DNA from 2 places in the Aquimarina discodermiae genome. Region 2 is predicted to be linked to the other one. Evidence: riboswitches for the same ligand, from Rfam matches in the RefSeq annotation. Region 2 holds a riboswitch; the other holds the start of a gene.
The links. A riboswitch is a leader RNA that binds a small molecule or an ion and turns the genes downstream of it on or off. The one in region 2 is predicted to bind cobalamin.
Positions count from the first base shown of each region.

Region 1: it holds a riboswitch for cobalamin, as region 2 does, so the genes downstream of both, ABW636_RS03185 (TonB-dependent receptor) here and ABW636_RS10295 (TonB-dependent receptor plug domain-containing protein) in region 2, are expected to answer to the same signal.

Region 1 is NZ_JBFMKP010000004.1:2,827-19,832, forward strand. Features, by position in the region: gene ABW636_RS03130 (transposase) at 87-641, opposite strand; gene ABW636_RS03135 (hypothetical protein) at 1,287-1,763, shown strand; gene ABW636_RS03140 (hypothetical protein) at 2,403-2,540, shown strand; partial or broken gene ABW636_RS03145 (spondin domain-containing protein) at 2,537-2,794, opposite strand; gene ABW636_RS03150 (hypothetical protein) at 2,807-3,271, opposite strand; gene ABW636_RS03155 (HIT family protein) at 3,377-3,778, opposite strand; gene ABW636_RS03160 (sirohydrochlorin chelatase) at 3,803-4,741, opposite strand; gene ABW636_RS03165 (alpha/beta fold hydrolase) at 4,933-5,790, opposite strand; gene cobA (uroporphyrinogen-III C-methyltransferase) at 5,931-6,656, opposite strand; gene ABW636_RS03175 (Rossmann-fold NAD(P)-binding domain-containing protein) at 6,659-7,471, opposite strand; gene ABW636_RS03180 ((2Fe-2S) ferredoxin domain-containing protein) at 7,501-8,328, opposite strand; gene ABW636_RS03185 (TonB-dependent receptor) at 8,331-10,592, opposite strand; cobalamin riboswitch at 10,700-10,886, opposite strand; gene ABW636_RS03190 (AAA family ATPase) at 11,037-11,570, opposite strand; gene cbiB (adenosylcobinamide-phosphate synthase CbiB) at 11,571-12,494, opposite strand; gene ABW636_RS03200 (pyridoxal phosphate-dependent aminotransferase) at 12,482-13,498, opposite strand; gene ABW636_RS03205 (cobyric acid synthase) at 13,495-14,964, opposite strand; gene ABW636_RS03210 (CHAT domain-containing protein) at 15,230-17,006, opposite strand, start outside.
Region 2 is NZ_JBFMKP010000014.1:3,092-20,097, forward strand. Features, by position in the region: gene ABW636_RS10285 (GFO_1087 family putative carboxy terminal peptidase) at 1-1,065, shown strand, start outside; gene ABW636_RS10290 (S8 family serine peptidase) at 1,858-4,674, shown strand; gene ABW636_RS10295 (TonB-dependent receptor plug domain-containing protein) at 4,934-6,889, opposite strand; cobalamin riboswitch at 6,967-7,297, opposite strand; gene ABW636_RS10300 (bifunctional adenosylcobinamide kinase/adenosylcobinamide-phosphate guanylyltransferase) at 7,382-7,885, shown strand; gene cobT (nicotinate-nucleotide--dimethylbenzimidazole phosphoribosyltransferase) at 7,893-8,927, shown strand; gene ABW636_RS10310 (adenosylcobinamide-GDP ribazoletransferase) at 9,030-9,797, shown strand; gene cobC (alpha-ribazole phosphatase) at 9,779-10,297, shown strand; gene ABW636_RS10320 (hypothetical protein) at 10,477-11,187, shown strand; gene ABW636_RS10325 (ABC transporter substrate-binding protein) at 11,389-12,528, shown strand; gene ABW636_RS10330 (FecCD family ABC transporter permease) at 12,529-13,560, shown strand; gene ABW636_RS10335 (hypothetical protein) at 14,145-14,321, shown strand; gene ABW636_RS10340 (hypothetical protein) at 14,809-15,519, shown strand; gene ABW636_RS10345 (hypothetical protein) at 15,597-16,328, shown strand; gene ABW636_RS10350 (peptidase domain-containing ABC transporter) at 16,746-17,006, shown strand, end outside.

The DNA of each region.
Region 1 (17,006 bases), on a different contig from region 2:
TTCCACCTTTTGAAATATAATTGCTTGAATATTTTATATAGATATGCTTTGCTATCCAATAATGAAGTGATTAGGAGTTCTAGCTCTCAGCTAGGTAATTCTATTCGTAGCAACCTGACTTTTATCGGAGTATCTCTGTCGTATTGTTTCTCTGTGACTGGAACATTTTTTCCAGGATAGAGCTCAACAATTTGAGAGATTTTACCACTGTCAATAAAAGCTTTTGTGACTCCACTGAAACTAACTTTGCATCTCATCAGATACTCAAGACCCCTACTACAATGTTCATAGATAAAATCATAGGCAGGATACCCCCTGTCATAGATAATAAGGTCTTTTTCTTTACAGTTAGATAAGTTTCCTAATGCTAAAGCTCTTTCTCCAATGTCTTTTGGAGAAAGTATGCCATCTAGGACATAGTGGTTCAATACATCATAAAGTACCGAAGCCCTAGCTTGCACTATAATGGTGTTGGTTTGGTTCTTTGTTTCGCCATAAATTCTTTTCAATTCCTTGGTAATAGGCAGGGTAATTGAAGACCTATCTACAGATAAAACCCTAAAACCACTCCATAACTTTATAGCACAATCATTATCGGTATAAAACTCATCAATAAGTATTGCATTAACTATCTCATCCAATGGAACCGTAGGTGCAAATCCACGACTAGGAAGAGGAAGGTATGCTACAATTTATTTTTCTATTATATCTTTGTCAAGTATAAAATACATAAAGGGTTATTTTGGTTTGACTTATGTTTCGCAACACAAATTTCTTCAACCCTTGCTTTTAATCCAAAAAAAGTTTAAACAACTTCGCTATTAAAATGCCATAAGAACTGATAAAATTTACTTTTTTATGAAGAACTGGTTTAAGCTTTTTTCAACTATTAAATTGCATTTAAAAAAATTGGTGTATCCTTTTATAAACTCTTAAGTTGCAGTATAGACTAGAATAAGATAATTACCGTATTTATGCATATTCAAGATAATACCTAAAATTAAAAAAAATGTCAGGTATTTTGGCATTTCTTTCAGTAAAGCAACACTTAGTTTTATCCCTATTAAATGAATCCATCTTTCGATTGAGAATGTAATCGATTTTTTATTCAAATAATTTTAAAAAAGCATTATAAAGAACATAAAAAAGGCATAAAATTTTGTTGAGGTGTGATTGCCTTTACACTATGAACTAACGATAAGTTTTTAGTGGGTTTATATTCCCCTATTATCAGCGATTATAGGGGAATTACTCTCGATTAATTTTAAGTTCCCAATAAAAAAAGCATGACCAACGATAAACAAATACTTCACGAGATCACAAAAAAAATAGAAGGAATGAATAAGTTAGAAGCTTATGAAATCATTCATAAATTAGAAACATCATTATTTTATGCTTCAAGCCCCATAAAGTACGAGGACTTAAAACCAGTCATTGATGCCGATATAGATCCCGATCATGAAATTGATTCTTTTCAATTTAGTATCTTACCCAATGGTAATTTTTGCGAATTTTTAGGATGTAATAATTACCTTCATATTTATAAAGAAAATAAAAAAATGGTTCCAGATTGGCCACTATTTACTACCTATTATTTTAAATCAAAATATGCTCCCCTAGAGCTTATTAAACTCACAAAAAAGAATGTCCTGGCTAATTTTGAAGGGAAGCCAGAAGAAGACAAAATCCTATCTTTTTTGAGAAAAAACAGTGTAAATAAAACTGATACTATATCGAGAAGGCTATTGATATTGGATGTGTAACTCCAAGTAGAAATAGCAATATACCTAAGTTAGTTAGTTTTTAAAAGTCAACTACCTCGGAGCAAGCTCAATGTCATTAAGCTGAGATATTAAATTTCTGATTATCAGTTTTTTAATGTTGTTTTTAACGTTGCATTTTCGTATATTTATGTAGTTATCAAGCTGTTATTATGTTGAAAAAAAAAACACCGTATTCTATCTTTTCAAAAATCCAGAAAGAGATTCTCAGTAATTCACTTCAAGAATCTTTTAAAGTGCAGAAAAATGATTTTACAAGAACTAGGAAACAATCTTTTTCAACTACTTTGCTCTTTATGATAAATTTTCTAAATAAAAGCTTGTGTATAGAAATAGAAAACTTTGTTGGGTATTTGAAAAAAGAGCGTGGCCTCTCAGGTTGTAAGTCTTTTACAAAAAGTGCCTTTGTTCAATATCGCAGGAAGATAAAACCAGATGTAAAATTGGTTTAAACTAAATTACTAAAATTGTCTGATTAAGTGTTAACCATTACAATTTAGATTAATTAGTTGATAGGCTCAATCGTTACCGTAATAAGATTATAACCTCCTTTCTCTTTCATTATTTAAGGCAACAACGCCTGGGGCAGAAGTAATTACTCCTTTTCCAAATTGCTCATCGTTGAGTTCTTCTACCCTTATAATCTTAGTATTTTCATTGGCTGCTCCTGTATTTGCATCACCTTGTCTTGGTGGTTGGTTTGCTCCAAATCCAACAGCTTCATCTATTTTTGTTCCTGCATCAAAAAGATATGCCTAGATACTATCATCTGAGCCACTTTTTGGATTTCCATCTTCATTAAATAGTGCTACACCATCATTATTAAAAGAGATAAACCAATCATTAGACTTTACAAACATGGTCGCAAATCCAAATTTATCACCTGGTACTGCCTCCAATGTAAAAGTTAAGCTTCCTCCAGGACCAACTCTTCCTGGTTCCTGACTAGCTACAGCATTTATCCCGTTATCTGTTAAATAAGCTAAAGCAATGGCATTATTTCCATCTTCTGATAATTCTTCTAATCAACTATCTGCAGTTACAGCCTCTTCTTGCGTAAAGAAAGGATCTTTTTCTGTAAATGTGTATGCTACTCCTGGAGCAGAAGGAGTATGCGAAGAAGATATTCTAAGTGGAGCTCCGTTCGAACCTTCTTCATTAAACCAATCATAAATTGCCTGTGGAGAACCATCTTCTGCCAAACTTTCTAATCCATTTTCTCTTAATGGCATTCCTTCTTCAAATAATGCATTAGGCATAGTGTGTATCACGAGAATCCCTAGGGTAACAAACCCTGGATTGTGTAAAGCTTCTCTATTGGCCTTGGTAATAGTTAATGTAAAAGTTTTTGTCGGTTCATCATATGCAAGACTAACAGTTAAGTAGTTTGTAATATCTCTTTCTGTATCTCTAACATTGGTATCATCATTGCTACAAGAAGTTGCAATAATGGCCAAACAAAACATTAATACTATACTCTTTTTCATCATGCTATTGATTTTATTTATTGTTAACTATCAATAGACGATAATTTCTTACAACCTTACAAGAGGTTCAAAATAATCAATGATTCGAAATAAGTGATTCTTGGTATACTACCTAACCCTTTCTATCATCTCATCAAAATCACGTACCCACTCAGAATGCGTACTATGTCTAATATTTTGGCCATCTCCTCTTTTTCTGGGTACAATATGAAAATGCAAGTGAAATACTTCTTGTTGCGCTTCTATTCCAGAATTACTTATGATCTGGATGTTTCGAAATCCCAGCTTTTCTTCATACAACTTAACTACCTTTTTTACAGTAGTGATCACTGCTGCAAGCTCTTCTTCTGGAATATCAAACATATTAGTGTAGTGCTTTTTGGGGATCACCAAAGTATGATACCTGCTAGCTGGATGAATATCTAAAAAAGCATATGTATCTTTGGTTTCATACACTTTCCAAGACTTTGCCGTTCCTTTTACTATGTTACAGAATATGCAATTATTCATAATAATGTCTGATACTCGTATTCATTAAATACCCAATACTTTTTTAATCTTACTACCCAAAGAGTTTTTGACTTCACCCGGCTTTTCATCTTCTTCAAATAAAATTCCTTTTACATTTAGGTGGTGACCAATTTGTTCTTTACCATAGTCTTGTTCAAAACCTACTACTTGTTTTCTGTACTTGCAAAGTTGGCAATTCATATAGGCAGTTCCTGTTTTGGCTTCTTCTAGTCGTTCGTCAAACGCTTTCATAAGCAATTCATCGGTACCAAAAGGATCGGTATAGATATATTCAAGATCAGAAGAAATATTCATATCATTTACATGACCATAAATACGTTCTAATAGAACCCCTGTAAAAAAGAAAAACGGAATAACAATGGTACGCTTAAAACCTAATTTTTCTATCATTTGTAATGATTCATCTACCTTGGGATATGCCGTACCACTATAAGCGGTGGTGGCAAACCCAAACCCCATTCCTTCCCAAAGCATGCTGGTTAGTTTACAAACATCACTATTGGCATCGGGGTCTGTTGTACCCCTACCTACCACGACCAAACAAGTTTCCTTACGATCAAGAGGAGATAAGGTGGCTTCAGTTTCTTCGATACGCTTAACAGCAAGATCTAACAAAAAGGAGCTCACCCCAATATGTTTTGCCATTGTAATGGTTAGATCGTCGTGATAGCTCTGTAGCGTATTTAGTTCATACGGAATGTCATTTTTTGCATGTGACCCAGCAAATAAAATCACCGGTAAAGCATATATTTTTCGAATACCGTTTAGGTACATACGTTCTACCGCCGCCTCATAGGTAGGGTGATTAAACTCTAAAAAACCATAGTCTACCTCATAATCTTTTTGGTAGCGTTCCTGAAGAATCGTTACCAGTTTTTTAAAAGAGGTAATCGCTGCTTCTCTTCGACTACCATGTCCACAAAGTAATATTCCTTCTTTCATGTGATTATCATATTGTTTTAGATGTCATACTTAGGTCTAGCTCAGTATAAGTATAGAACTCACCAAACTATCATTTTCGATGTATATTAAAAACCTTATTTGGCTCGTTTTATCTGTTTTTTGTCGTTTCTTGCCTATGGCGTTTACTTCCTAAAAGGTACATAATCAATATAGTAAATTGTTAACTACAGTTATTTTTTAGTATAATCAAATGATTCTGATAAGAATTTATGAGCAATTTCATTAAATATTACAGATTTATTTGATGGAGCCCAATGATTAGTTCCAGGCATTATACAAAGTTGTCCTTTAGTAAGATTATTAAATATCTCAACTGAATGTTCATTTTTAATAATATCTCTATCACCTGCAATTATAAGTACAGGGATTTCTATTTTCTTAAGTTCAGAATGACTAATATTTGGTTGATTCAATAAAAGTTGATCAAGTTGCAATTCTAAATTCCAATTTTTATATGTATCACCTTGTTCGATCATTTTTTTTACTTTCATTAAATTTTCTTTTACTTCATTTGGAGCCCAACTGTTTACTGCTGTGGTATCAGGCCTTAAATTAGCTCCCATTGCTACAATTTTTTTTACTTTAACTTTTTGATTGATTCCCATTTTTAATCCAATTATACCTCCATCACTCCACCCAAGAATATTTATAGAATCTAATTTTAAATGATTCACTAACCCTTCCCAATCATTTGCCATTTGATTATAGGTTATAGAATCGGTTTTTAATTCTGATTTTCCTTGCCCTCTACTATCGGCAATTATAACTCTATATTTATTTCTGAAATATTCAATTTGATATTTCATTGATTTAATGTTAGCTCCGCAACCATGAATTAAAATTAGAGGCTCACCTTTCCCATATTCTTCATAGTAAATTTTTGCGTCATTGATTTCAATAAACTTTCCAACATTTTCATTATCTCCATATGGAGTATTAAATTCTGTTTTCCCTTTTACTTGTGCATAAGATTGAGAAAACACGAATATGGAAATAACTAAATCCAACAGTAAAATATTTTTTTTCATAAAGTATTTGTTGTAGCTAACTCATTAGCATGCTAAAATTATCTCTTTTTTGCGTTAGGGATTGTCGTGAAAACCCCGCATCACGCCTAAGCGTGAGAGGAGTTGTAACAGAAAGCCCGACCTGTAAGGTAACGCCCTTATTATTTATGTATTGGTTCTGGTCCAACAAGTACCACAGCAGGCATTTGTAAATCACTTTCTGCTACCAATTCCTCTATGGTTCCTAAGGTACCTGTAAGTATTGCCTGATCTTCTCGCGATACCCGAGATGCAATACTAACAGGGATATTCGTATCCTTACAAACCTCTAGCAGTTTAGGAATGATCCTGTGCAAACTTTTTAATCCCATATAGATAGAAATCGTGTTTCCTGCTTTCAGCATATGTGCAATACCAGTAAGTTGCTCAAAAGAATAATCGGCAGTATGCGCAGTACAAATAAGCATGGCATTAGATTTATTGCGCTCGGTAACGGGGATATTAAAAATATTGGCAGCTGCTAATGCTGCAGAAATACCCGGAATTACCTCGAAAGGAGTTCCTTTTTCTGTAAGATATCTGGCCTCTTCGGCAGCTCTACCATATACATACGGATCTCCTGATTTGAGTCGTACTACCTTTTTACCTTCGAGATGATATGTGTGCAACAACTCATTGATTCTTTGTTGTCGTTCTATTTGATCAGAAGTATCTCCAAATTTGCGTCCTACATAGACTTTTTCTCCTTGCTTGTTGATCTCTAAAATAGCATCAGACACCAGGTTGTCATGAAGAATCACATCGGCCTCTTCAATAAGCCTATGGGCTTTTACGGTTAATAAATCCGGATCTCCAGGGCCGGCACCTACAATAGCTACGGGATACATGATTAAATTAATTTTAATGGATCGGGATGTACATAAGTATATCCTAATAATTCTTTACTCTTGCGATTCGATATGATTTTATAAGCAATTTTTTCTTCTTTCTTAAAACTTGGCGGTGTAAGTCCAATGTTTTGCGCTGCTTGCGTATAAAACTCTTTACGCTTTGGATGTTGATCTGCACTACCGTTAATAATCTCGCCCCATGCTTTTTTTTCTATAACCGCCTGGATAAGACCAATACAATCATCTCTATGAATTACATTGATAGGAGCATCGCCATTCTGTACATCTTTTTTATTAGCCAAAAACCTACCCGGCAAACGATCATATCCTATCAAACCACTTAACCTAATAATTGTTAAACGATCCTCAAGATGTTCTTGCAATAACTGCTCTACGGCTGCAACTGCCTTACCCGATTCTTTTTCGGGATGTATGTCAATAGCCTCTGTTACCTCATCATTTGTGTTTTGATAGACCGATGTAGAACTAATAAAAATCACCTTTTGCGTTGCCGAAATATAAGGCAATATACTTTGTATCTGCTCTTGATAGATTTTGATAATGTTAGGAATTCGCCTTGGCGGAAAATTAATCACCACCACCTCACTATCCAATAAAAAATCGGCGTATCCTTCTTTAGATTCCTCTCCAAGAGTTAGCAAAAAAGGAGTGATGTCGTGTTCCTGAAGCGTAGAAATTTTATCGGCAGTTGTTGTAGAGCCCTTTATATTAATTCCTTTGGATATAAAGTCAATCGCCAGGGGTAATCCTAACCAACCACATCCTAATATACTTATGTTCTTAACACTCAATTATGTGAACTTTTAAACTTTTTATACAATCACTCTATACTAGCTTCTTCTTCTATCCTAATCTTATCTGGTGACATCGATAAATAAATCTTCAAAACATGCTCCCAGGTTCTATGATCTTCTTCGCGTATCCAGAAAGTAACCAGATGTTTTCCTTTCTTATTTTTAAGCCGAATTGCCTTGGTAAAGATAGCCCTTTTTTTAAGCCAAATCACTTCTGCTACACTAACTTTATGAGCTGCAATTTCCTCTGAAATATCTTTAGGGATTCCGGCGATGGTTAATTGTAAATCAAGCTCATTTCCCTTTACAGTAACTTGATAATCATCAGAATAATCTACCAGATGAGGAGTGCTTATCTCGATGAGCTCGGTATCCTGGCGTACTGCAATTGGCTTAGGCTCTCTAAAAAAATACTGTAACAACGGATATAGATGTTGATCAGACGCAAAAGCTCTTGCAACCAGAGCATCTCCTAATTCGGGATCTGTTTTATGTTTAAAAACTGGGGGGGTCACAACTTTTTCTTTATCGGTAAGTAATACAGACCATCCCTCTTTATATAATAAATGTTCTTCTACAGGCTCATTCTTTTCGGTATGTGATTTTACAATGGCAATTGCTTTTTCTGGAGTTAGGTTTTTATACCAATAATTACCCGGTTGTACAATCCAGGTTGGTGCATCCTCACATCGCCCATTACATCTCGTTTTTATGGTATGGGTATCATCCCATAATCCTTGATTACGAAGATAGGCCCTTGCTTCACGTATGGCAATTTCACTTTTTGCTTTTCGACACGAACCCCCATCACAAAATTGAAAGGTTGATGTTACTTTTGCTATGTTTTTTCCCATAATTAAAAGAAATAAGTTAGGCTTAATTTAGCTAAGAAAGGAGTTCCTGGTGTAAAATGAAAATCTTCTACCGGGTTTGGTTCTTCCTGAAGTTTTGAAGAGTCATAAAATACTGCTTCCATCCATTTTTGATCGAATATATTTTCAATAGATATTCCTACTTCATAAGAGGGTTTGGCATAATTAATTACTGCATCTATTAAGAAGTACTCTTCTGCTATGACAGATTCGTCTTCTACCAAGGGTCGTTCTGCAAGATATCTATAGCGAAGGGATCCATTAATCCCATTTTTTAGCCTAAGTGTTGCCCCTCCTGTCGAAGTAAATCGTGGTGCCGAAGGTATTTTATTTGCTTCTTCGGGTTCATCAAGCAAGGTTCCGTAACTATAGTTTACATCGGTATCTAACCAAAAATATGATAATGGTTGGTATCTAAACGAGACCTCGGCACCGATACGTTCTGAACGTCCTTTGTTTTCAAACTCAAAACCATCAGAAACAAATACATATTCTGCATCACTTTTAAGATACCAAGAGGCTAAGTTGGCAACTAATTTTTTACCTATTTTAAATTCGCTACCTAAATCATACCCTATTACTTTTGGTAAAGGATGTATGGATTTTTGTTCTACAGCAGCCTGGGTATAATTAGAATGGAAACCAGTACTCGCTTTTGCGTATAGTTGTATATTTTTGGACAAATCATAGAAGAGACTAAGTTTAGGGCTAAATCTAAAAGCATCATTGTTATCCTTATCAGCTTCTGGTAAAAGCTCTTCTAAATTAAAGGTAAAATAGTCCCCTCTAATTCCTGCCAGTATCGTAAAATTATTGCTAAGTTTTAATTGCTCTTTAAGATAAAGGCTATAGTTGGTTTCTTTTATTTTAAAAGTATTAACAGTTTCTATAGGTACTCTTTTAATAGTATTGTTCAATTGTGTCTTGTTATTATTGTACTGAACGCCAAAACCAAAATCTGTTTTACTTCTTAAATTTCCCAACGTAGTGTTTAAAGAAAATTTTCCATTATAAGAAAATACATCTCGGTTTTCTGACTGATGGATCATATCTCCATTTACGGGATCATTCTGAAAAAATGTAAAATTAGAATAGAGATTATATATATTAGAAAGATAATACACCTGGTTTTTAAAACTTAGTTTCTCTGATAGACTAGATTCCAGCTGAACGTTTACATGTATTCTCTCTGTATCCCCTCCTTCGCTATCATCTATTGCACCATATCTATCTATTCTTCCTCCTAAAACGGCTCGTTGGGGGATTTGCCCAGATGCATTCCAGTTGCTATGAAAAGTAGATACCGATGTGGTTAAGGTATTTTTATCGTTTATATCCAGCGTATATTTAGAAAAAGTATTCAAACGTCTTAAATTTTGAGGGCTATCAAAAAAACTCTTGTTATAGATACCTTCTATAGCAATATAGGCATTCTCATAGTTTTTTGACAAGAAATTCTTTTTATCCAAAAGAGTAACCATTGCTAGCGCACGCACAAAATCATATTGACCATACTCTAATTTTAGAGTATTGCGGTTTAATCTGCTTTTTGTTGTATACAAGGCAGCTCCCGAAACGGCAAAATTTCCCAAAGTAGCCTCATGAGGACCTTTATAATAATTGGCATCTCCTACTGTTTCGGGAATAAGAAAATGCATATCAGCATATCCTTGTCCATGTGCATGCGAGCTCAGGTTTACAGGAATATCATCTACAGAAACAGCAAAGTTTGTACCGTGATCATTATCAAAACCCCTTAAAAAAATTTGTTCGGCTTTACCTCCTCCAGCATGTTGTGCTATAAAAAGTCCCGGTACTGTTTTCAATAGGTCTTGCGCGCTGTTTACAGGCCTCAGTTTTAATGATATTTTCGAAACCTTATTAACACCTATCTCCTTGTTTTTATCAGATTGAATAATAACTTCGGATAGTTCGGTTTCAGAAAAATGAAGTCCAATATGTTGTATTTGCTCTGCTGCTTTTAGTACAATTTTTTTTGTAATTGTTGCATAACCTATTGCCGAATATTGAACGTTGTATGTACCTGTTGGGAGTTTTAATCGATAATGGCCATCGGTATTACTCGTCGTTCTTTTATTTTGTTCTAGTAAAGTAATGGAGACATTAGGAATATTATAACCGCTATTCGCATCTTTAATAATTCCTTTTAAAATGGAAGTACTGGATTGTGAAAAGACAGATAGACTCATCAAAACCAATACACCACAAAACATAATTTTTTTCATTGATAAAATTAAAGTTAAGTGGGAAAAGGCATAGAAATAAAAAGAACTCTTAATACATTTTTTGTACAAGGCTCCAACTATATCTAACTCTTTACCCGAGAGTTAATATTAAAAAATAGATTATGGCAGGTCTCCTGACTTTACACAATTATAATCGCCTTCCCATAATAATTCGTACTATTACAGTGGCATAATGATTATAACTTTACTATGTATTACAGTTGCGGGAACAGCTTTGGATTTGCACCAAATTCCCTTTTCATCTTTCAGGTTACTATAACTAAATCAGTATGTATGTCATCCCAAACTAGATTTGGGATCTCATCTTATTGGCTGTATACATTCCAATAAGATGCTGAATCAAGTTCAGCATAACAGATAATATGGATTTAACTATATAAATCTAAAAGAACCATAAACCGGCGGCGAAGATACTTTTTTTGTTTAAATAATAGACATTATAAAATCTACACGTTTTGTTAAAGTTGTTTGAGGTAAAACATGCATAGTAAAACCTAACTTTTGATAGATCATTACCAAATGCTCATGAATACAAACTGCCTCTTGATAGGATTGAGGCCGTTGTGAGTCATTGATATAAATCTCTTCCCAGGGTGGTGCCAGAAAGACTGTCGTTTTATAATAGGTTTTGTATAAAAAATCTAATAAATAATCAGGAACAGGATATGATTTTGCACATAAATATGCGATGCTATCGGGCAATCCACGATCTACAAACGTATTTTTTTGAACAGGGTGGTCTAATTCCTTTATGGTTTGTCGATATACCAAATCTACAAAAGCAGGAAGATCTCCCCAGGGAGTCTTATTACTTCCCAATGCTTGTTGTTCGATTATTATCTTTCTGGAAACTTCATCATAACACAGGCATCCATGTTTTCGTAATTCGGTAATTAAACTTGTTTTTCCCGTTCCCGGCCCCCCGGTAATGATATATCTTTTATTTGTAGATCCCATTTAGATATAATAATAAATGATCCCTATGGATAGCACAACTACAAAAGTTACTTTTTGATTAATACGTGCTACTGTTTTTATTTCATGATCCTTTAAGATTCTGTCATTTGTTCCTATAAAGGGTTTTTCTATCAATTGCTCGTGATAATAATTAGGACCTCCAAACTTGCAATCCAGAATAGCGGCTAGCGCTGCCTCGGGATATCCAGCATTGGGACTGGCATGTTGCTTGCCGTATCGAAGTACAAACGGAATCTTATGTAATTTTGCAGTCACCAATAACATTAAAAATGCAGTGAGCCTGGCCGGAATGAAATTGGCTACATCATCTAATTTTGCAGCAAACTTACCAAAACGAATATACCGCTCATTTTTATAACCGATCATAGAATCTAGCGTATTGATCATTTTATAACTCATCGCTCCAGGAACACCAAACAAAGCATAATAAAATAAAGGCGCAATTACCCCATCGCTTAAATTTTCTGATAGGGTTTCAAAAACAGCTGTTTTTATCTGTTGTGCATCTAATTGATCGGTTTCTCTACCAACAATCCACGACAATCGTTTTCTACCTTGATCCAATCCTTGTTGCAAGGCGTTAAATACTGCTTTGCCCTCTTCGATCAGGCTCTTATTTGCCAAGGCATAAAACACAAAGACCGAAGAAAAAATAAAGTAGGCCACTGGATATGAGAATAACGCCTGCTGCACAAAGTAAAAAAATAAGGCAACCATAGCAACCAATAGTAGTGTAAGGATCATTCCTTTTACAAATCTAAATGGAGAGGTATTTAACTTTTTTTCGCCTAAAGCAATACAGTTTCCAAACAATCGTATGGGGTGGGGTAACCATCTGGGATCCCCTAATGTCAAATCGAGTAAATACCCAATTAGTAAAGGAATGATTACTATATACTCCATGCTTGCAATGCATTTATTAAGAGTTCATTTTTTTGAGGACATTGACTGGCAATACGAATATAGTGAGTATCCAAGCTTCTAAAATTTGAAGCATCTCTTATCAATAATTGATGATGGTGCGCCAGATAGTCTTTGAGTTTTGCCGCATCGGGGGTATCGAGTTTTACCAAAAAATAATTGGTTGCCGAAAAAATCACCTTAAAACCGTTTATCGCATTAACCTGTTGTTGCAACATCCTACTATACTTCAAAAGTACAGACATATTAGGCTTCATTGCTTCATAATGATCATAGATATATTTCCCTGCCTCGATAGCCATCGTATTCACACTCCATGGCATTTTGGATTGCTGCAATCGTGTTTTTATAGTTTCTGGACATACAATATAGCCTAATCGTAGTCCCGGTATAGTAAACAGTTTGGTCAATGATTTAACGATAATCAGGTTGTCAAACGCTTCTAAAAGCGAAACACAAGATGCAATCTCTATAGTAAAATCAATATACGCCTCGTCTATTACAAATACTGTTTTTGGATAGGTTGTTAGCAGTTCTTTTATTTCTGAAACTGAGGTACTAAACCCATCAGGGTTATTAGGATTACAAAGAAATACCAAATCCTCATCAAAAGAAGTGGTTGTTAATTCGGATCGATTAAAATAACTAATCTTCATCTGGTTTCGAACACAGGCATCTTCATATTCTGCAAATGCAGGAATCCCTATAGCCACCCACTTTTCAAAAAAGAGAGTCGCAATCAAATAAAATGCTTCTGTAGCTCCGTTAGTCACCAGAATTTGCTCGGGTTGTACTTGATGATGAGCTGCAATTTTGGTGGCCAACTCATCTGCATTAGGAGTTGGGTAACTGGCAATAGTAGCTAATTGTTCTTGTAGATGAGACAGTAGTTTTTCTGAAGTCCCTTCGTACCAAACGTTAGAGCTAAAATTTGCTTTAAACGAGGTATTATATCGATAGCCATCATCGCCGTGTCCGTATATCATAATGTATGCTGCATTTCTGAGATTATAGCTTCAATATTGATATGTTTTTCTAACAATGCTGCCAGTTTATCATAGTTTTCTTCTTTGTATTTTTTATAATCAAAAGGGGTACTTGTTTTTTCTGAAGAAAAATGTCGTAATATATCTTCTATCACAACAGTATTGTCCAAAATCCCATGAATATAGGTCCCCCAACAGTTTTTTTGTTGATATCCTTCAGGCTGCTGCCCTATATTATTTAAAGGGGATACGTCCTTAGAAGTAGTTACTCCCATATGTATTTCATATCCAGAGCAGGTTTCAGCATACGCTTTAAACTTAAAATTACATTGGGTTGTTGTTTTCTCTGCAGTAAGTTGAGTATCTATGGGTAAAACTCCTAATCCCGGAATCGATTTTACCTCGCTTTCTACCCCCAATGGATCCTCGATCTGGTTCCCCAGCATTTGGTATCCACCACAAATACCTATGATCATTTTTTCCTCTTCATATGCTCTTAGTATAACCTGTGCAATTCCTTTTTCTCTAAGAAATAAAAGATCCTGAATCGTATTTTTACTCCCCGGAAGAATGATAATATCGGCCTTTGCAATACTTTCTGGATCACGGGTATAAAACAAATGTGTTCTTGAATCTTTTTCTAATACATTAAAATCGGTATAGTTAGAAATATAGGGTAATAAAACCACCGCAATATTAACCAACCCATCTGTGGTGGTGGTTTTCTTTTTTGCCAGTCCAACCGAGTCTTCTTCTTCGATATAAATATCGGTGGCATAAGGAACGATTCCTAAAACGGGGATTCCTGTCAATTTTTCGAGTGTCTTTTTTCCATCTTCAAAAAGAGAAGCATCTCCTCTAAATTTATTGATAATAATTCCTTTTACCAGTTCTCTTTCCCAGGGTTCTAACAAGGCAATCGATCCATACACACTAGCAAAAACACCGCCTTTATCAATATCTGCCACCAGATATACATCGGCCTCTGCAGCATGGGCCATTCGCATATTTACAATGTCTCTATGCTTTAGATTAAGCTCGCTAATACTGCCCGCACCTTCCATCACAATAGGAGTATAGGATTTTTGTAATCTAAAAAAAGCCGTTTTTGCCTCTTCGAAGAGTTCTGCTTTATTGTTTCCTAAAAAATATTCTTTAATGGTTTGATCCCCTATAGGTTTGCCATGTAAAACTACTTGTGATTTATTAGCACCCGATGGTTTTAACAAAACAGGATTCATATCGGTAGTACAAGCAATTTTACAAGCTTCTGCCTGTACGGCTTGTGCCCTTCCAATTTCTAATCCATCAGGAGTAGCAAAACTATTAAGTGACATGTTTTGTGCCTTAAAAGGAGCCGGGTGATATCCTTTTTGTTGTAAAAGTCGACATATACCAGTAACCAGAATACTTTTTCCAACATCAGAACCGGTACCCACAAACATAATGGGGCGTAGTTTTTTCATTAAACTCATTCTTTATTGCTAGATGAATTGCTGCCAAATGTAGGTAATTTACTTGAATGTTGAATGGGGTTGAAGTTTTTGGTTAATGGTTATTAGCTGATAGATGAAGTTAATAGTTTCTCCGTCTGTTCGAGTAATCTGCCTAAGCAGATTGTATCGAGAACATTTTAGGAATATGTGGGTTTGAAGCTAGAAGTCAGATGTCGGAAGTATCCCCCTTCTATTCCAAACACCCGACACCAGATACCCAAAATCCAATCATCAACTACACAATTTTCTTCTTATACCAAAACCCAATCAAAAGAAGCACTATGATACCACCTATACCCAATACCCAATACAGCAACGTGTTATCCTCAAAATGAATAGGAGCAGGGTCACCTACCAGATAAAAACCAGCCCAATATACCGGTTGGGTACGATGTATATCGGCATTGGCGAGGTATTGTAATTTTGCCTGTTGTAAGGCTTTGGCTTTGTTCATTTCTTTTTTAAGGTGGGTATAAAAATATTTCATCAATTCTGGGGTCGTATTGTCTGATACCTCCCAACGGCTTAATAGCAAACTTTTGGTACCTGCGTACTGAAATGCATTACCCAAACTCATAATCCCCTCGCCTTTGGCAATTTTACCAGTACCCGTATTACAGGCACTTAATACGGTAAGCTCTGCCGGAATATCCATAGCAAATAATTCGTGACCGTATAAGAGATTATCTTCTAGAGTATTTTTGGTTTTGGTAAAATAGAGTTTCGAATTTTCGGGTCGTTCGTGGTCTACATCACCGTGTAAGGCGAGATGTAATATGTTATACTGCCCTGCATTTTTCTTAAAATTTGCTTCTATGGCTTGCGACCCATAATAATATTGCCCATCGATAATATTAGAAATGGCTTTGATCTCTTTACGGGTACCGGGTAGATCATCTCCCAAATCTCTTAGGGTAGCCAGGCTCATTTGATGGGGTTGATTACTATTTTTTGCTAGTTGGGTACTGTCTGAAAATGAAAATGCCAGGCATTCCTGCTTTTTTTCACCATCGTTATAGTTATTAGTATTCTTGGTAAAGATCAGATTAGCTGCATTGGCATATGAGATGGCATACTCTCTAAGCAGATAAGGGAGTTTAACAGGATTATTGGTGGATGTAGGTGTGGTAAGTAACAACTCAAAATTAAGATGCCATAACGACTCATCGGGGATGATGATCAATTGATCACCTACCAGTTGATTGTGTATAGGCCCCACCAGTTGTTGATACAATCGATGTGCTGTTTTTTTATAAGCCGCCAGGTCTTTATCTGTAATATAATCGCGAAACTTTGCTACTTGTTCTGCAAGATTTGGAGTTGCTAATTCTTGTACACTTACCTGTTTTTTAGAAATGATAAACACATAAGTAAGCGTATCTGCAGTAAAAAATTCTAATACCGTAGTATGATCATTTAATTGTTGTTGGATATCTTTTAGTGAGGATATCTTTTTTTGATGTGTCAGTTGGTAATAAGCAGGATAATTTTTTTCTAAGAGTTGGGTTAATGAATCTTGTCGTTGGGTGGTCTCAAACAATTGATTTTCATAACGTGTAATTTTTGTGGAATCTATTTTTTGCTTTGCATGTTCCTTAGTGATTTGTGATTGGTAAAATGCTCTATCGGTACGTAGTTCTTTTTCCAGGGTAAGCAGTGTATCTGGTAATCCAGTATATTTTTTGGCATTAGCATTGTTTAAGAGTTCTTTTAGTGTATTGGCCTTGCTTTTCTCGGTATAATAAAAGGCTTGTGCCAACGCATTTGGGTCTTTTTGCAATTCATATACTTGCAATTGTGTAGCCATAGCCTCATGATAAATAGTTTTGGCTTTTTTGGCAAAAGCTACTTTGTCTTGATAGGCAGTATAGGTACCTCGAATTTGGTCGATTAGTAGATCAGCTTGTTGATAGGCATTGATCGCATGGGTTACGTATTCTTGTTTTTGACTTTGTTTATACAATTGGTTATACACCTGGGCTTTGCCCTGTAACGAACTTAATAAGATGTTA
Region 2 (17,006 bases):
GAAGACAGAGATAAATCTGATGACGAAATAAGAAAAGTATACGGATATGTAAGATATGTTCTTCCTAATACTGATGCATCTGACAAAGGAATCGAAAGAGGTTATATTTTTAGTACCATAAATGGCGCTCAAATTACCAACAAAAATTTTAGACAATTAGGTGATCTCGACAGCTATACTTTGGGCTGGGCTTCTTATAACAACGGAAATCCTGAGTCTGATGGTTCTACGGTATCACTTTCTAAAGTACAATACACAGAAAATCCTGTATTTATTACGAAGACAATTGATATAGCTGGTAAAAAGGTTGGCTATTTGATGTACAACTCTTTTACAGCAGACTTTGATAAAAAGCTAAACGAAGCCTTTGGGGAGCTTAAAGCTGCCGGTATTACCGATTTGGTGTTAGATCTTAGATATAATGGTGGTGGATCTGTACGATCTGCTATCGACTTATCCAGTATGATTACCGGGCAATTTAAAGATCAAATTTTTACAACAGAGCAATGGAACGATGATCGACAGGAACAATTTGGAAGTACGAATCGTTTTGGTGATCAATTAAGAGAAGATGACATTGCAATTAATAGCCTTAATTTATCAGAAGTATATATTTTGACCTCTAGAAGTTCTGCTTCTGCCAGTGAATTGGTTATTAATGCCCTTGACCCTTATATCACCGTAAAGAAAATAGGAACTACCACACGAGGAAAATTTCAGGCTTCGATCACTTTATATGACACAGAAGGTTTTGGTAGAAATGGTGCAGAGTTAGCTGGGCACACCTATGCCATGCAACCCCTGGTACTTAAATCTATCAATTCTAACGGAGTTACCGATTATTTTGCCGGTTTTGACCCAGATATAGAAATTGCAGAACAATATGACGCATTAGGTGTATTAGGAGATGAAAATGAACCATTATTAAAAGCAGCATTAGATGATATTACGGGTACAATTGCTAAGTCTTCAAAATCCAATATTGATCCATTTGACCATGTAAAGAATTTTGGAGATAGTAAGATGTTCTCTCCTATTTACGAACGTATGTATAAAGAAAATTAATTCTTATTACAATAAATAATACTCGGGAACAAGTCTAGGTATTAAACCTCAAATCTCGGAAAAAGCGCGATTAGTTTAACTATCTATTTGGAAAGCATTGCTACGCAACTTTTCAAAACAAAGTTTCACTAATATACTGGATATGTCATACATTTAGCAATTCAGAAAATAATTTTACATAAAAGTGATGAATCAACTTTAACTAAAAGTGATTCATCACTTTTTTTGTAGTATAGCATACCCCCTATCACATCCTTATTACTAACAAAAACTTAATTACTAATATTTTAATTAAGAAATTTTTATGTTTCGTTTATTAATAATTTTATTAATTTTGCAACCAAGTTGCATTAACAATACTATATAACATAAACTCAAAAATTACACTTATACTAAACTAACTCAAAGATGGCAGCACATACTTACATATCTGACTCATAATATTACCAACAAAAAGAAAGAAGTACTAAATTAAGAGACAACTAATCTTATTCAACTTTAATTTGCTTCTTGTTCTAAACCTACATCCAAATTGCAGAAAATAAAATAGCAAAAGCTATTTTGTATTTGGTAATACAGCAAAAATACTTCTAGAAATACTTTGCAAAGGTAATTATCTAGTCTGCATCATTAAATGATAGGCAACTGCTCATAACTACTTAATAGATTATAAATCTATTGGGATGGAAGAACTGTGCAACTTTTATATCGAAAAGAAGCAACAAACACACTTACGATTATCTTAAACTAAATATTTAACCAAAACCAAATATTAACACAAATTAATTCATTATGAAAAAAAATCATTCATGCAATTTTGAAAAGGGAAAATTTCAAACCCCCAAACAAAAACTAAGTATTATACTCTCGGTATCATTTTTATTTTTATCCAGCATAACATTTGCACAAACGCAATTACAAAAGGCCAAAATAATACAGCAAAGTAATTATTCTGCGCTAATGGAATTACAACAAAATATAGAACAAGAAGAAACTGCCCAGAAAGCTGAAGCTATCCAAGCTGCTCAAAACAATAATTGGGAAGTACAGAAAACGCTTTCTGATGGTAGTTTTGCCGAATTACAAAGATTAGACGCTGATGGAAATCCAATTTATTACAGAACCTTTAATGTTGCTGCTGCAAAGTCTACAAGAACCAACCACCTTAACTCTGGAGGATCATTAGGACTTAACCTTAATGGGCAGAATATGACAGCCCATGTTTGGGATGCAGGACATGCCAGACTTTCTCATCAAGAGTATGACGGACCTGGAGGTAATAACCGAGTTAGCATTGGAGATGCTGGGTCTGAAAGTTTGGGGGTTAATGATCATGCAGCTCACGTAACAGGAACCATAGTTGCCTCTGGTGTTCAGGCCGATGCAAAAGGAATGGCACCTCAAGCAAAAGCAGTAGGTTATGGATGGAACAGTGATACTTCTGAAGCTACCGCCGCTGCCGCAAACGGAATGATTGTTTCTAACCATTCTTATGGGTTTTTAGCCAATAGTGTACGTGATCAATTGTTTGGTGCTTATATCGATGAGTCTAGAAGATGGGATCAAATTATGTTTAATGCACCTTTCTACCTTATGGTAGTTGCTGCTGGTAATGATGGAAACAATAATACTGCAAATGCGGTACCTCTTGACGGAAACTCTTCATATGATAAACTTACAGGTCACAGTACCTCTAAAAATAATTTGGTAGTAGCTAACGCCAGAGATGCTAATATCGCTAACGATGGCACTTTAAATAGTGTAACTATTAATAGTAGTAGTAGTGAAGGACCTACAGATGATTATAGAATTAAACCTGATATTACAGGTAACGGAACTAGTGTTCGTTCTACATTACATAGAAATGATAGTGACTATGCATCCTATACAGGAACTTCTATGGCTTCTCCTAATGTTGCAGGTACCTTACTACTTTTACAACAACATTACAATAACATCAATAACAACCTGATGAGAGCTGCCACTCTAAAAGGTATTGCATTACATACCGCTGATGACATCGGACCATCGGGACCAGATGCAGTGCACGGTTGGGGGCTATTAAATGCAAAAGCTGCAGCCGAGGCTATCACAAACAACGGATCTTCTTCTAAAGTAGAAGAACTTACCTTAAACAATGGACAAACCTATACTATTACAGTTGAATCTGATGGAAATTCTCCTTTATTAGCATCAATATCATGGACCGACAGACCTGGATCGGCTGTAAGTGCTACTAACTCTAAAACTCCAGTACTGGTAAATGATCTTGATATTAGAGTAACTAAAGGATCTTCGACATTTAGTCCATTCAAATTAACAAGTATTACTACAAATAGCACAGGAGATAATAACGTGGATCCTTATGAAAGAGTAGATGTTGCGAATGCATCAGGAACCTATACTATAACGATTACACATAAAGGTTCTTTAGTAGGAGGTAGCCAAAATTTTTCTTTAATCCTTACAGGAATTAAAGAAAGTACTTCTAATTGTACTGCATCAGTACCAGCAAATGTTGCAAGTTCTAATGTAAATACATCTTCGGCTACTATAGGTTGGGATACTGTATCGGGTGCTACTTATGACCTAAGATATCGTCAAACGGGTACTAATAACTGGACTACTGTTTCCGCAAATACTAATTCTAGAGCGATTACAGGGTTAACGGCCTCTACTGCTTATGAAGCACAAGTAAGAAGTAAATGTCCAGATGGTACAAACTCAAATTATAGTACCTCTGTTAATTTTACGACCACAACTTCGCAAATCAGCTATTGCACTGCAAGCGGTAATAATGCATCAGAAGAGTATATTAGTAGGGTACAATTAGGATCTATAGACAATTCTTCATCTTTAGGAAGTGGCTATACAGACCATACTGCTATCTCTACCAACTTGTCTAAAGGGGTATCAAATACCATTACCATCACTCCTACCTGGACTGGTACTACATATAATGAAGCCTATAGTGTATGGATAGATTACAACCAAAACGGAGATTTTGATGATACAGGAGAGCAAGTATGGACTCAGGATCGTACTCAAAACACACCCGTAAGTGGTTCATTTACTGTACCAGAAACTGCAACCAACGGAGCTACCAGAATGAGAGTCATAATGCGATACAATGCGGCACCATCTGCTTGTGGTACATTTAACTATGGAGAAGTAGAAGATTATACGGTAAACATACAATCTGGAGGTAATTCTAATGATATTTGTGAAGGTGTAACAGCATGGAGTTCGTCACAAACCTATCAAGTGGGTGATAAAGTAACCTATCAAGGAAACCTGTACGAAAAAACTGCTGATAGCTGGACTAATCTGGGTGCTTGTGGTACCTCTGCAAATACTCTTTTTGCAAAACAAAGTACAAATCAACTTTCTAATATAGGTCGTTTTTCTATCTATCCAAATCCTGTAACCAATGGTATCCTTAATATAGAAACCAATACTTTGGAAATCAAAAATTATTCGATAATCAATACCTTAGGACAGGTGATACAGAAAGGAACATTTACTAATAGCATAGACCTACAAGAACTAAAAGCAGGTCATTATATCTTAAAAACTCAACATCAAGCAGAACACTTTATTGTTAACTAAGTTTTTTTAATACTAATTACCTTAAAAATATCCCCAAAACTTACGTTTTGGGGATATTTATTTATTCTATTTTACACAATTATGATTTCTTAAGTCAACTACCTCAGAGCAAGCTCACGAGGCATCAAGTTGAAAAACAGTTTTTACATTTCGAGGCAAGCCTCGAAGAATTAAACTCCACAATGTGAATTAAATAACACTATTTTTTATTGATACAGATTTCATAATATCATATCTTTTATTAGTGATTTATCGCCTCTTAAAATTTAAGATTAAAACCGACTCTAACATTCCTTCCTCTTGTACTAAAACCAAATACTTCTTGATATTCTTCATTAATAATATTATCTACACTACCATAGATGTTTAGGTTTTTTAATAACTGATGACTAACATAGAAATCAAGAAGATGATATGAATCCAATGACCTGGGTTCTGAGGCAAAAGTGATATTATTAAAAAAACTATCGTCTCGGCTATCATTAAACTGATAACGTATCGATGTATATGTTTTTTTGTTTAATTGATATCCAATATTTGTATTAACAATATATTCTGGGATTCTGATACTGGACACCTCATCATCTACATTGGTATAAGTAAGGTTACCACTTAGTGACAATTTATCATCAAACAGTGTCGAACTTACTTCAAATTCTACACCGTCTGTAGTAAATTCATTTTCTATATTTTGATACTTAAAAATAAAATCTCCCGTATCTACAAAATCCACAAAATTCTTTTCTTTTCTATTAAAATATACGGCACTTACTCTAATTTTTTTAGCCCACGAAAACTCTACCCCTCCTTCTATAGTAGCGTTTTCTTCTGGTTTTAGATCTTGATTCCCAAAATCAGCAGCATACAACTGAAATAAAGATGGAGTAATATAAGCTGTACTATAAGAAGCGATCCCTTTAAGATAGTTTTCTCCGATTTTATAGGTATAGGATGGATTTATAGTATAAACCACATGAGTACCATATGAGCTATGAACATTTAATCTAGCTCCGGCATTCACGTTTAACCCAAAACTAGAAACATATACCAAATTAGCATACGGATCTACAATATCAAAATCGGCTTCTCTATCATTAATAGTTTGTATCAACTCTTCTCCTCTACCAGAGGCATTAAAGCCATTATAATCACTATTTGAACCATTGATCCCTATAACAGTATACAATCGGTTATTAAATTTATATTTGTTATATACATCGTAGGTATAAAACCTACTTTCTGATTTTGATGGAAAAGCAGTTTCAAAAGTTCTTTCTAACAGCGCATAACTGGTAACAACACCAATACTCCCCTTTGGGTATGTATATGTTAGATTGGCACCAACTCTTACCTGTTCGCTATCAGAAATATTCTGTCCATCGACACCAGCTCCATCATCAATATCATTTTTATATGCATCTAGATTACCCAAAAAACCTATGTTAAGTCGGTCACTCCACTTGTATCCTAACTTTGCATTTACATTATATTGAGAATACGCATCACTGGTAAAAGAACCTACAGAAGTATCTTCTGGTAGTTTCTTTGCAGAAGAGATCCCATCTGTAAATCGGTTACTAAAACTTGTCAAATAAGTTAGCTTGCCCAATGTACCATTTACTGAAGCCAGATTAACAAACTCATTGATATCATAATCCTGATCATCATTCGTCTGATTGGTTCCTATACTCGATTGAAAATTTGCCGTTACCTTTTCTTTACTTGCTTTCTTTGTAAGAATATTAACTACTGCTGTCCCAGCACCTGATCCATAAAGTGTACTAGAAGCACCTTTTAGTATTTCGATTTCCTTTACTTGATTTACAGATAACAACCTTAAATCGAACTCTCCTGAAATAATAGCGGGATCACTAATGGTTACACCGTCTACTCGTATTACAACCTGACGATTACGTCCCCCTCTAATAAAATAGCCTAAGTCTTTTCCGGCACCGCTTGTATTACCATTAATCACCATCCCAGCGACCCTGCTTAAAACATTTGCTACCGATTGCCCTTGACTGCGTTGCAATTCTTTTTCTGTTACTTTGGTAATTACCTTACCACTATGCTCGCGCTTTAACTTGAACTTAGAATCAGAAATAACAACTTCTTCTAATTCGTTTACATTTTCCTCTATTTGAGTTTCCTGCCCAAATACAACAGAGGAACCTAGCATTAAAAATGCTACTCCCAAAAATCTCTTCTTGATCATTTTACTACTTAATTAATTACAATTACCGGAAAAAAGTATGTAGTTTACCCATACCCAAACCTTTATCCCGAAAGTTTGACTTCTATCGAATCATGGCAGGTATCCTGGCTCGCGTCTTGTTATTTACCTTCCCACCTAAAAAAAACATCATTCTGTACCGTCTTTAATTGATAAAAACATCGAATACTATCTGATCCAAGCAGTGGCTATAGAGAATAACAACAAGCACCTATTACTAGGCTAAGCATACAGTTGCGGGAACAGCTCAGGAGTCTTGATTTACGATTTTAGAGTCACCATCAAAAAAATTATAACTCATAAATTTACCTTCGTACTTCACTTTACCTGATTCCCTTTTAAGCTTCCACTTCAAAACGAGGTGTCAGCACCAAAATTCGGCGCGAATTTATTATATTTTAATGAATTTGAATTAAACTTTAGCAAAAAAATAATATATACTATTACCTTTAGCCTCTTTAAAACGTGAATATAATGATCTATTACATCACAGGAGGAGAACGATCTGGAAAAAGTGATTATGCGCAAAAGCTGGCATTACAGCTATCCAACACTCCACATTATTTGGCTACTTCTCGTATTTGGGATGACAATCACCAACAACGTATAGATCGACATATTGCAGATAGAGACGAGCGTTGGATCTCGATAGAAGAAGAAAAAGAACTTTCTAAAGTAATTAGCGAATCTAGTGTAGTAGTGATCGATTGTGTGACTTTATGGTTAACCAATTTTTTTGTAGATACCGATAATAATATAACCCAATCACTATCCCAGGCCAAAGCAGAGTTTGATAAGTTATTAGATCTTAATGCTACCATCATTATTATTTCTAATGAAATCGGAATGGGAGTTCATGCAACCACAGAAATTGGTAGAAAATTTACAGAACTACAAGGATGGATGAACCAGCATATTGCCAAACATGCAGACAAAGCAACTTTAATGGTTTCGGGAATCCCAGTTCAAATTAAATAATAGCTATATGAATTTTGATATACATCCCATACATAATAAAAGCTTAGCAGCTTCAATTCAACACAAAATTGATCACAAAACAAAACCTATAGGGGCACTGGGCACCTTAGAAAAAATTGCATTGCAAATCGGGCTAATTCAAAATACAGAAACTCCAACATTAAAGCATCCAGCTATTTTTGTTTTTGCAGGAGATCACGGTATTGCAGAAAAAGGAGAGGTAAATCCTTTTCCGCAAGAGGTTACATCACAAATGGTGTATAACTTTATTAATGAAGGAGCGGCCATCAATGTATTTTGTAAACAACATCAAATTGATTTAAAAATTGTTGATACAGGAGTAAACCATCAATTTGATAAAGGGCTTGATATCCTTCATGAAAAAATTGATTTCGGAACTCAGAATTATCAGGAAAAACCCGCAATGACTATTGATCAATGTAATCTGGCTCTCTTACAAGGGGGGACACTAATTACCAATACACATAAGAAAGGAACTAATGTTATTGGTTTTGGTGAGATGGGAATTGGCAATACTTCTTCTGCTTCTTTACTAATGGCATATTTTACCAAGACACCTATAGCAGAATGTGTAGGGGCTGGCACAGGACTCTCCTCTGAAGCTATCACAATCAAACAAAATATACTATCGAATGTATTTAAGAAGTATGCTCCTTCTTCTGCACTTGAAGCCTTAGCCACTTTTGGAGGGTTCGAAATTGCAATGATGACTGGAGCTATGTTAAAAGCCGCAGAATACAAAATGACAATTATTATCGATGGTTTTATTGTTACCGCTGCTCTATTAGTTGCACATGCCATCTGCCCTAATATATTGGACTATTGTATTTTTGCACATACCTCTGGAGAGCAAGGGCATCAAAAAATGCTTGCATTTTTGAATAAACAACCACTGCTTAACCTTGGGATGCGACTGGGAGAAGGTACTGGTGGAGCTATAGCATATCCCATACTCGAATCTTCGGTTGCATTTCTTAACAACATGGCCAGTTTTGAAAGTGCCGGAGTTTCTGAAGGGTAACGCCTATGGTGGTTGATGGTTGATGGTTGATGGTTGATGGTTGAAATTATTATATTTTTATAGAAATAAATATCCTCTAGTGCTAAATCATATAGTTAAAAAATGCTAAAAAAAGAACTACATATATTCTTTACTGCCTTGATGTTTTTTACTCGTATTCCTTGTCCAAAATGGGTAGATCATCAATCAGAATATCTACAATTAAGTGCTAAGTACTTTTCTTTGGTAGGTATCGTAGTGGGCAGTATAGGTGGGATTGTGTTTTATGGAGCCTCTTTTATTTTTTCTACAGAAATCTCATTACTTCTCTCTATGTTCGTGACTATTTACATAACCGGAGCATTTCATGAAGATGGATTTGCAGATGTATGCGATGGATTTGGCGGCGGGTGGACAAAGGATAGTATTTTACGTATCATGAAAGATTCCAGGCTGGGAACTTATGGTACCATAGGATTACTTTTTATACTCGCCATAAAATTTGCCGCAATACGAGAGATGGACCCTTATTTTATTCCTTTACTGATCATATCTGGCCATAGTCTAAGTCGCTTTATAGCAACTACTTTACTTTTTACACATCTCTATGTACGTGATGTTGAAAGTAGTAAAGTAAAACCTACCACAAAAAAAATAAGTAGTTGGTCGCTGGTAATAAGTTTGATTTTAGGCTGTATTCCTTTGCTATTTTTTAAAAATCTGTGGGTATTTCTAGTGATACTGCCTATGTATCTTTCTAAAGTATTTTTAGGAATTAAATTCAAAAAATGGATTGGTGGACAAACAGGAGATTGTGCAGGTGCTGTCCAACAGCTTAGCGAAGTTATTTTTTATCTATCAATTCTTGCCCTATGGAAATATATTTGGTAAGACATACAATCCCCAATATCGAAAAAGGTATCTGCTACGGGCAAAGTGATATCGGAATTACAGAAAGTTTTGATGCCGAAGTAGTAAAAATTCATCAAAATATTCCTATTTCAGAAATTTCTAAAATCTATTGTAGTCCTTTACAACGTTGCAAACTCCTTGCTCAAACTTGTAATAAACCTATTTTTTTTGATAATCGATTAAAAGAAATGGATTTTGGCGACTGGGAATTAAAATCATGGAATACCATAAACCCAAAAGAACTTGATCCATGGATGAAGGATTTTGTGACTACCAAGGTACCTAATGGTGAATCATACATACAGTTACAAAAGCGAATGTTGGATTTTTATGCAGATCTAAATCTTCTTTCTGACGAAAAAATAATCATCATTACGCATGCGGGTCCTATACGAGCGTTACTGTCATATTTACGTAACATAGATCTCAAAGACTCTTTTAGCATAAATGTAACCTATGGCGAAGTTATTAAAATCTAATACCTGAGTCCCATTATACTCCCTGATTTGTTTATAGGATAACCATGAAATGACACTACATTCAGTAAAATGACACTATCTATTTTTCACTGAAAACAGGTAAAAACTAATCGCCCAATACTTTTACATTTGAAACATACACATTTGTTCATCAAACAAGTAACTTTAAACACATCATCATGAAAAAAAAGATTTTAAAAACATTTTTTTTAGCGGCCTTTCTTGTTTTCATAAGTAGCTGTGAAACCAATGAAGATCACTTCCCGGTCATTGAGCAAAAAGAGGCGTTTACCATAGACAAATCAAAAGAAACGATCCATACCATTACCAAATCCAGTCAAAATATCAATTGTTGGGATATTGAAAAATACGAAGGTGGAACGGTAGTCATTACCCCTGAAGGCTTTTTTCCTTATGTAGGTGTTACCGTAGTAGGTGTTTCTGATCAAACTTGTGGCCCTTATATAGGTTGGTCTGCAACAGGAAGCTTTACAATTGTCGAAAAAAATAGTCAACGTGTAAAAGCAATTCGGAACAGTACGGACGCTGGCGAAATTTCATTTATCTATCAAGCAAGTGCTACTCAAATAGGTATATCTACAGTAAAGTTTAAAGCCATACCAGCATCACTTATATGTCCAGAAAGGAAAGATACAGAAATGCTACAGTACTATTCATCTATACATCCCAAAAACTATAGTTCGGATTATAAATATGAATGGACAGTAGTGGATAATATAGGAACCCGTCATACTACAGGACGTGATGCATCACTACGTCGAGGAAGATCGTCAAAAGTAACCCTTAAAGTATCAAAGAGAAATAGTATTTTTTGTGTTTCCCAAAGTAGAACGCAACACTTTTATGTTGATGGTCGACCAGGAAGGTAATACCATAAAAATTTCGCCCCATGCAAAAAGCAGTCAGTATTGGCTGCTTTTTTTATTTATACGCTTATCATCAATTTGGCAAAACACAATTATTCAATTATCAAATAAATAGTACTACTATGGTATAGCATTCATTAAAATTAACCTCATCCTACAATATAACTTATCCTGATTTACTATTTTTACAAAAAAGGATTTTTGATGCGTATTATTTTCTTCTTTACAATACTAACCACGTTTATGTTCTCTTGTAAGAAGGCACCCAAAGAAAGTACACCTCTTACGGTGATGTATATGGCACCGCAACATATCGAATGTGCATCTGGGCTTATAATTGAAAACCACGAAACCTATAAAGAAATCAAAGTCACTACTCCCTGGCCTGGCGCAAAGCGAGAATTAACCTATATTTTACATCCCAAAGGAACCGAAAAACCATTTAAATCAAATACAGCCATTTTTATACAAGTTCCTATAGAAAGGATTGTGGTCACCTCGACCACAGATATCCCCATGCTAGAATACCTAGGGCTTGAAGAAAAGCTGGTTGGGTTTCCGCATACCGATTACATTTCTTCAGAAAAAACCAGGGAACTGATCGATAAAGGAGCGATTAAAGAGCTAGGTAAAGAATACAATTTAAATACCGAAGTTGTTCTTGAACTATTGCCAGAACTCATCATTGGTTTTTCGACCACAGGAGATATCAAAGCCTATGATCTAATTCAGAAAACCGGAATACCTGTTGTAATGAACGGTTCCTGGATGGAAGAGCACCCATTGGGAAGAGCAGAATGGATAAAACTAATCGCAGCGTTTTTTGGCAAAGAAGATAAAGCAGAAGAAATCTTCCAGAGCATCAAAAAAAATTATAATGAAGCGGTTGGGTTAGCCTACAATACTTCGAATACCCCAACCGTGTTATCTGGTAATATGTTTAAAGATATCTGGTATCTTCCTGGGGGTAACAGTTATATATCTACTTTTTTTAGAGATGCACATACCAATTATTTGTGGAGCGACACCAAAGAAACCGGAAGTTTAACCCTAAATTTTGAAAGTGTACTCGAAAAAGGTCAAAACGCATCTCTTTGGATAGGTGCAGGTAATGCCACCTCTCTAGATGAACTTGCTCAAGAAAATCATAGATACCCATTATTTGATGCATTTAAAAATAAAGCCGTATATTCTTCGTCGTTAAAAAAAGGATCGAAAGGCGGTTTGATATATTATGAGCTTGGGCCCATGCGACCTGATTTAATTTTAAAAGACATTATCAAAATTGCTCACCCCGAACTATTAACAGATTATGAACCCTATTTTTTTGAAAAACTAGACTAATTGACCCAAAATAAATCATATAAACGAGCTTTTATAGGTATTCTGGTGCTTCTTATCATTTGCTTTATAGCCAATATAAGCTTAGGATCTGTTTTTATTCCCTGGTTGGATACCCTAAGCTGTTTGGTGGGTGGTGAAGTAGAAAAAGAATCCTGGAGACATATCATTATCAATTATCGTTTACCCAAAGCTATTACCGCAATTATTGTAGGTAGTGGATTGGGAGTTGCAGGTATATTAATGCAAACACTGTTTAGAAATCCATTAGCGGGGCCTTTTGTATTAGGAATTAGCTCTGGTGCCAGTTTAGGGGTCGCTTTATTAATTTTAGGAAGTTCCTTTGCCACCGCATCATTGTCTGTTTTCTTGGTTTCGAAATGGGGATTGGTTATTGCTGCCAGTCTGGGGAGTATATTGGTTTTGATAGCGGTCATGATTGTTTCCAGTAGTGTAAGAGATACTATGGCTATATTAATTATTGGCCTTATGTTTGGGAGTATTACCTCTGCCATTGTAAGTGTACTCTCTTATTTTGCTCCAGCAGATCAATTACAACAATATATTTTTTGGGGCTTTGGTAGCCTCGGTAACCTTTCCTGGTATGATGTATTCATCTTTTTTTGTTTATCAATTCTAGGCTTACTCCTTGCTCTTTTGGCCATAAAACCTTTAAACACTCTTTTACTAGGAGAAAACTATGCCCGTAGCCTTGGATTGAACGTTAAAAAAAGTAGAGTATTGATTATTATTGCAACAGGAATACTTGCGGGTAGTATCACAGCATTTGCCGGTCCTATTGCTTTTATTGGTTTGGCTGTACCTCATCTTACTCGTCAATTATTTCATACTTCGAATCATAAAACATTAATACCTGCTGTTATCTTACTCGGAAGCATTATTATGCTTATTTGTGATAGTATAGCACAATTACCCACCAGCGAATATACATTACCAATTAATGCAATTACCTCATTAATTGGCGCACCGGTAGTTATATGGTTATTAATACGGAAACGAAAAATGTTGTTTTAAAAAACACTATTAATGAACATTACCCATAAAACTATTGTTTGTTGAGTGTATAATTTTTGTCTTTATAATAACGTAAATGATTACTAGTTATACCTATCAAACTATTTGCACTAAAACTTTAAATTGAATGTCCGCAATGCATAATAACGCATAATTGTCAACTTGTTTCAGGCTTTTGTTATAAGTTATAGTTAAATCTATAGTATTTGTCATGGTGAACTTGATTCAGTATCTTAGTTAACAGCTGTACAGCCTAGAACAATGAGATCCCAAATCTAGTTTGGGATCTCATTATATACTGATTTAGCCCTATAGTACTTATGAATGTAACAAGATTCCGAAATAAATTCAGAATGACATTGAAAACATCAGTATTACACAAAACGGATAATCATTAACTTTAAATACCAATCGAACTTGAGTTCGAATTATTTTGTATTTATCATTTTTCTATACTTAGGCTAACATTTTATACAGTCAAATCAACACTTTATACAATCAAAACAACACTATATACAAGTGTAAAAAATAAACACTGGTTATTCTTTAGCTTTACTTCAATTAATATTAAAACCTAAATAATTATGAAAACTATTTTTGAAATTACAGGACAAAAACTGTCTAAAGAAGCACAAAGTAAAATTACTGGAGGTAATTTTTTCTTAAACGATTGTGAAGATGTGTTAGTTTGTATAAAATATGATTATGAAAATTTTGAATGTTTAGAAACAGTAATTGAAGTTGATTGTAATGAGAATTAACCTTCTCACCTCTCAATTTTGTACACACTAGAAACTAATGCCTATAATCAATATGGCATTAGAAACTAATTATTAGGGTTGTTAATTTCATAACTTATAAATTTTGTTGACAACCCTAACTACTTCTTTATTTTTATTAGGTTACTCTTTTAAATTTTGCCGATATATTATTGGACTGGTTTAAACTTCTTTCGAATGGAATATAAGAGCAGTAGATATTTGCGTTACCACACGTAAAACATCTAAAACCAATTCTTACAACAACAAACAGCTGGAAAGAATGTAACGATCTAGCATTTATGGTTACAAGCATTAGAAAATTTAAAAAGAAAAAAAATGAAAAAAGTTTAGACCACTCAAGTATAGGTGCTTTCTCCTAAAAAAAGCTTTTTAATTATAAATACGCAATAAATTTTTATAACAACATAAATCTATTTTTGACTAGCTAGCAGTCATTGTAATCTTAAAACTCTTAAAACTCAAAAAAATGAAAAAAATCGCATTGATTTTATGCGGAATATTAGCTATCACATCTTGTGAAAAATCTGAATTTGAAAATGAATCTGTAGAAGTTCAGGAAGCCTCTCGTGAAGAAATAAATAGTAATCATACTACAGCTTCTAAAAAGCCTATATTTCATGCTACTTATGATAAGAACTTAACCGAAAAAGAAGCTAATGCTAAATTTGAAAAAGATGCCAAAAGTTTTATCAATAAATACAAGCAAAAAAACTCAAAAAGTTCATCAGGTACAGATGAATGGTTTTATAGAGTAACAACACGTACAGGTCAATTACAGAATGCACAAACTGATGGTGATGTAACTTTCAATACACAATTTCTGACAGATTTAGGTTATTTCAATGCTCATGACATCGTATTAGATAATTTATATGGACAAGGTAAAGATGACAGAGAACAAGGGCAATGGGATTATTATATTTTTAGAATAGATAATACATATGGACCACGTGTTAAATGGGTTGAACTAGCTTATATAAAACTAAATTTGGATGGGAACGATGGATGGTATGTTACTACATTTAATGTTGATGTAGATCCAATTATACAAACCAATCAATCAAGCGGAAGAGCTTATCTTCATAGTAACCCTAATGTTTGGTTAGATAATGACGATCCTAAAGCAAATAATGAATATGCAATTTTTGGAAATGGTTCTGTCATAAATTTCAATTAATAAATTAGTTGTAACATAAATATATTTCTGACCAACTAGCAGTCATCGTAATCTTAAAACTCAAAAAAATGAAAAAAATGAAAAAAATCGCATTTATTTTATGCGGAATATTAGCTATCACATCTTGTGAAAAATCTGAATTTGAAAATGAATCTGTACAAGTTCAGGAAGCCTCTCGTGAAGAAATAAATAGTGATCATACTACAGCTTTAAAAAAGCCTATCTTTCATGCATCATATGATAAGAACTTAACCGAAAAAGAAGCTAATGCTAAATTTGAAAAAGATGCTAAAAATTTCATAAATAAATACAAGCAAAAAAACTCAAATCGTTCATCAAGTACTAATTGGTTAATAAGAGTAGCAACACGTACAGGTCAAATACAAAATGCAGAAACTGATGATGATGTAACTTTTACTGCAACTTTTGAAGTATTCTCTAATTCAGGTAAATTTATAATTTTTAAATCTCCCGATTTCATACTAGATAACCCAATTGATGACAGAGAACAAGGTCAATGGGATTATTATATTTTTTCAATAAATTATTCACCAAATTTTTCATCATCTTCAAAACCTCTTAGTCACATAATATTAGAGACCACACAAATCAAATTAAGTGGGAACGATGGGTGGTATGTTACTTATTTCAATGTAGACGCACCCTCATATATACAACCAAAACCTACTAGTGGATCAACTCGTATTTATACTCAACCTAATGTTTGGTTAGATAATGATGACCCTAATGCAAAAAACTTTTTTCAGGAATTTAGAAATAATAATCCTTCTGCTTTATATTTCGAATAATAAAGTAGTTGTAAACTTAAAAATTTTAGAGGGTGTCTAAAAAGTTAAAACACCCTCTTTTTATATTGAACTGGTTTAAAATTTCGTAGTTTATAAATTTTAATACAAACGACTATTATTTTTTCCTCATTTACTACCCGATAGATTGTAAAGAATCAACTGATTTTATCGATTTTCAGGAATTTTAACTGCTAACACAGAAATTCCTAGTAATGATTAGCTGTGCATTCAAAAAGAATTACTTTACTTTGTGTACTATAGCAAAATCTATATTATTTGTCATCATGAACTTGATTTGGCATCTTACTTAATATGCAAATAGCCAAGAAATATGAGATTCCAAATCTAGTTTGGAATGACATTATAAACTGATTTAGCTATAACACACACATAAATTATTTTAATTAGAAAAGTTTAATGCCAAAATTTCCTTTTTACCATCAAGCAGAGTCCAAAGACTGTGGCCCAACGTGTATTAAAATTATTGCAAAACATTATGGTAGGGTATTAAATACCCCAAAACTTAGGGCTTTGAGTGAAACCACTAGAGAAGGAAGCTCTCTTTTAGGGTTAAGCGAAGCTGTAGAGCAAATTGGATTTAGATCTCTTGGTGTAAAACTTTCTCTTACCAAATTAGAAGAGGTTCCGCTTCCTTGTATTGTACATTGGAACAAAGTA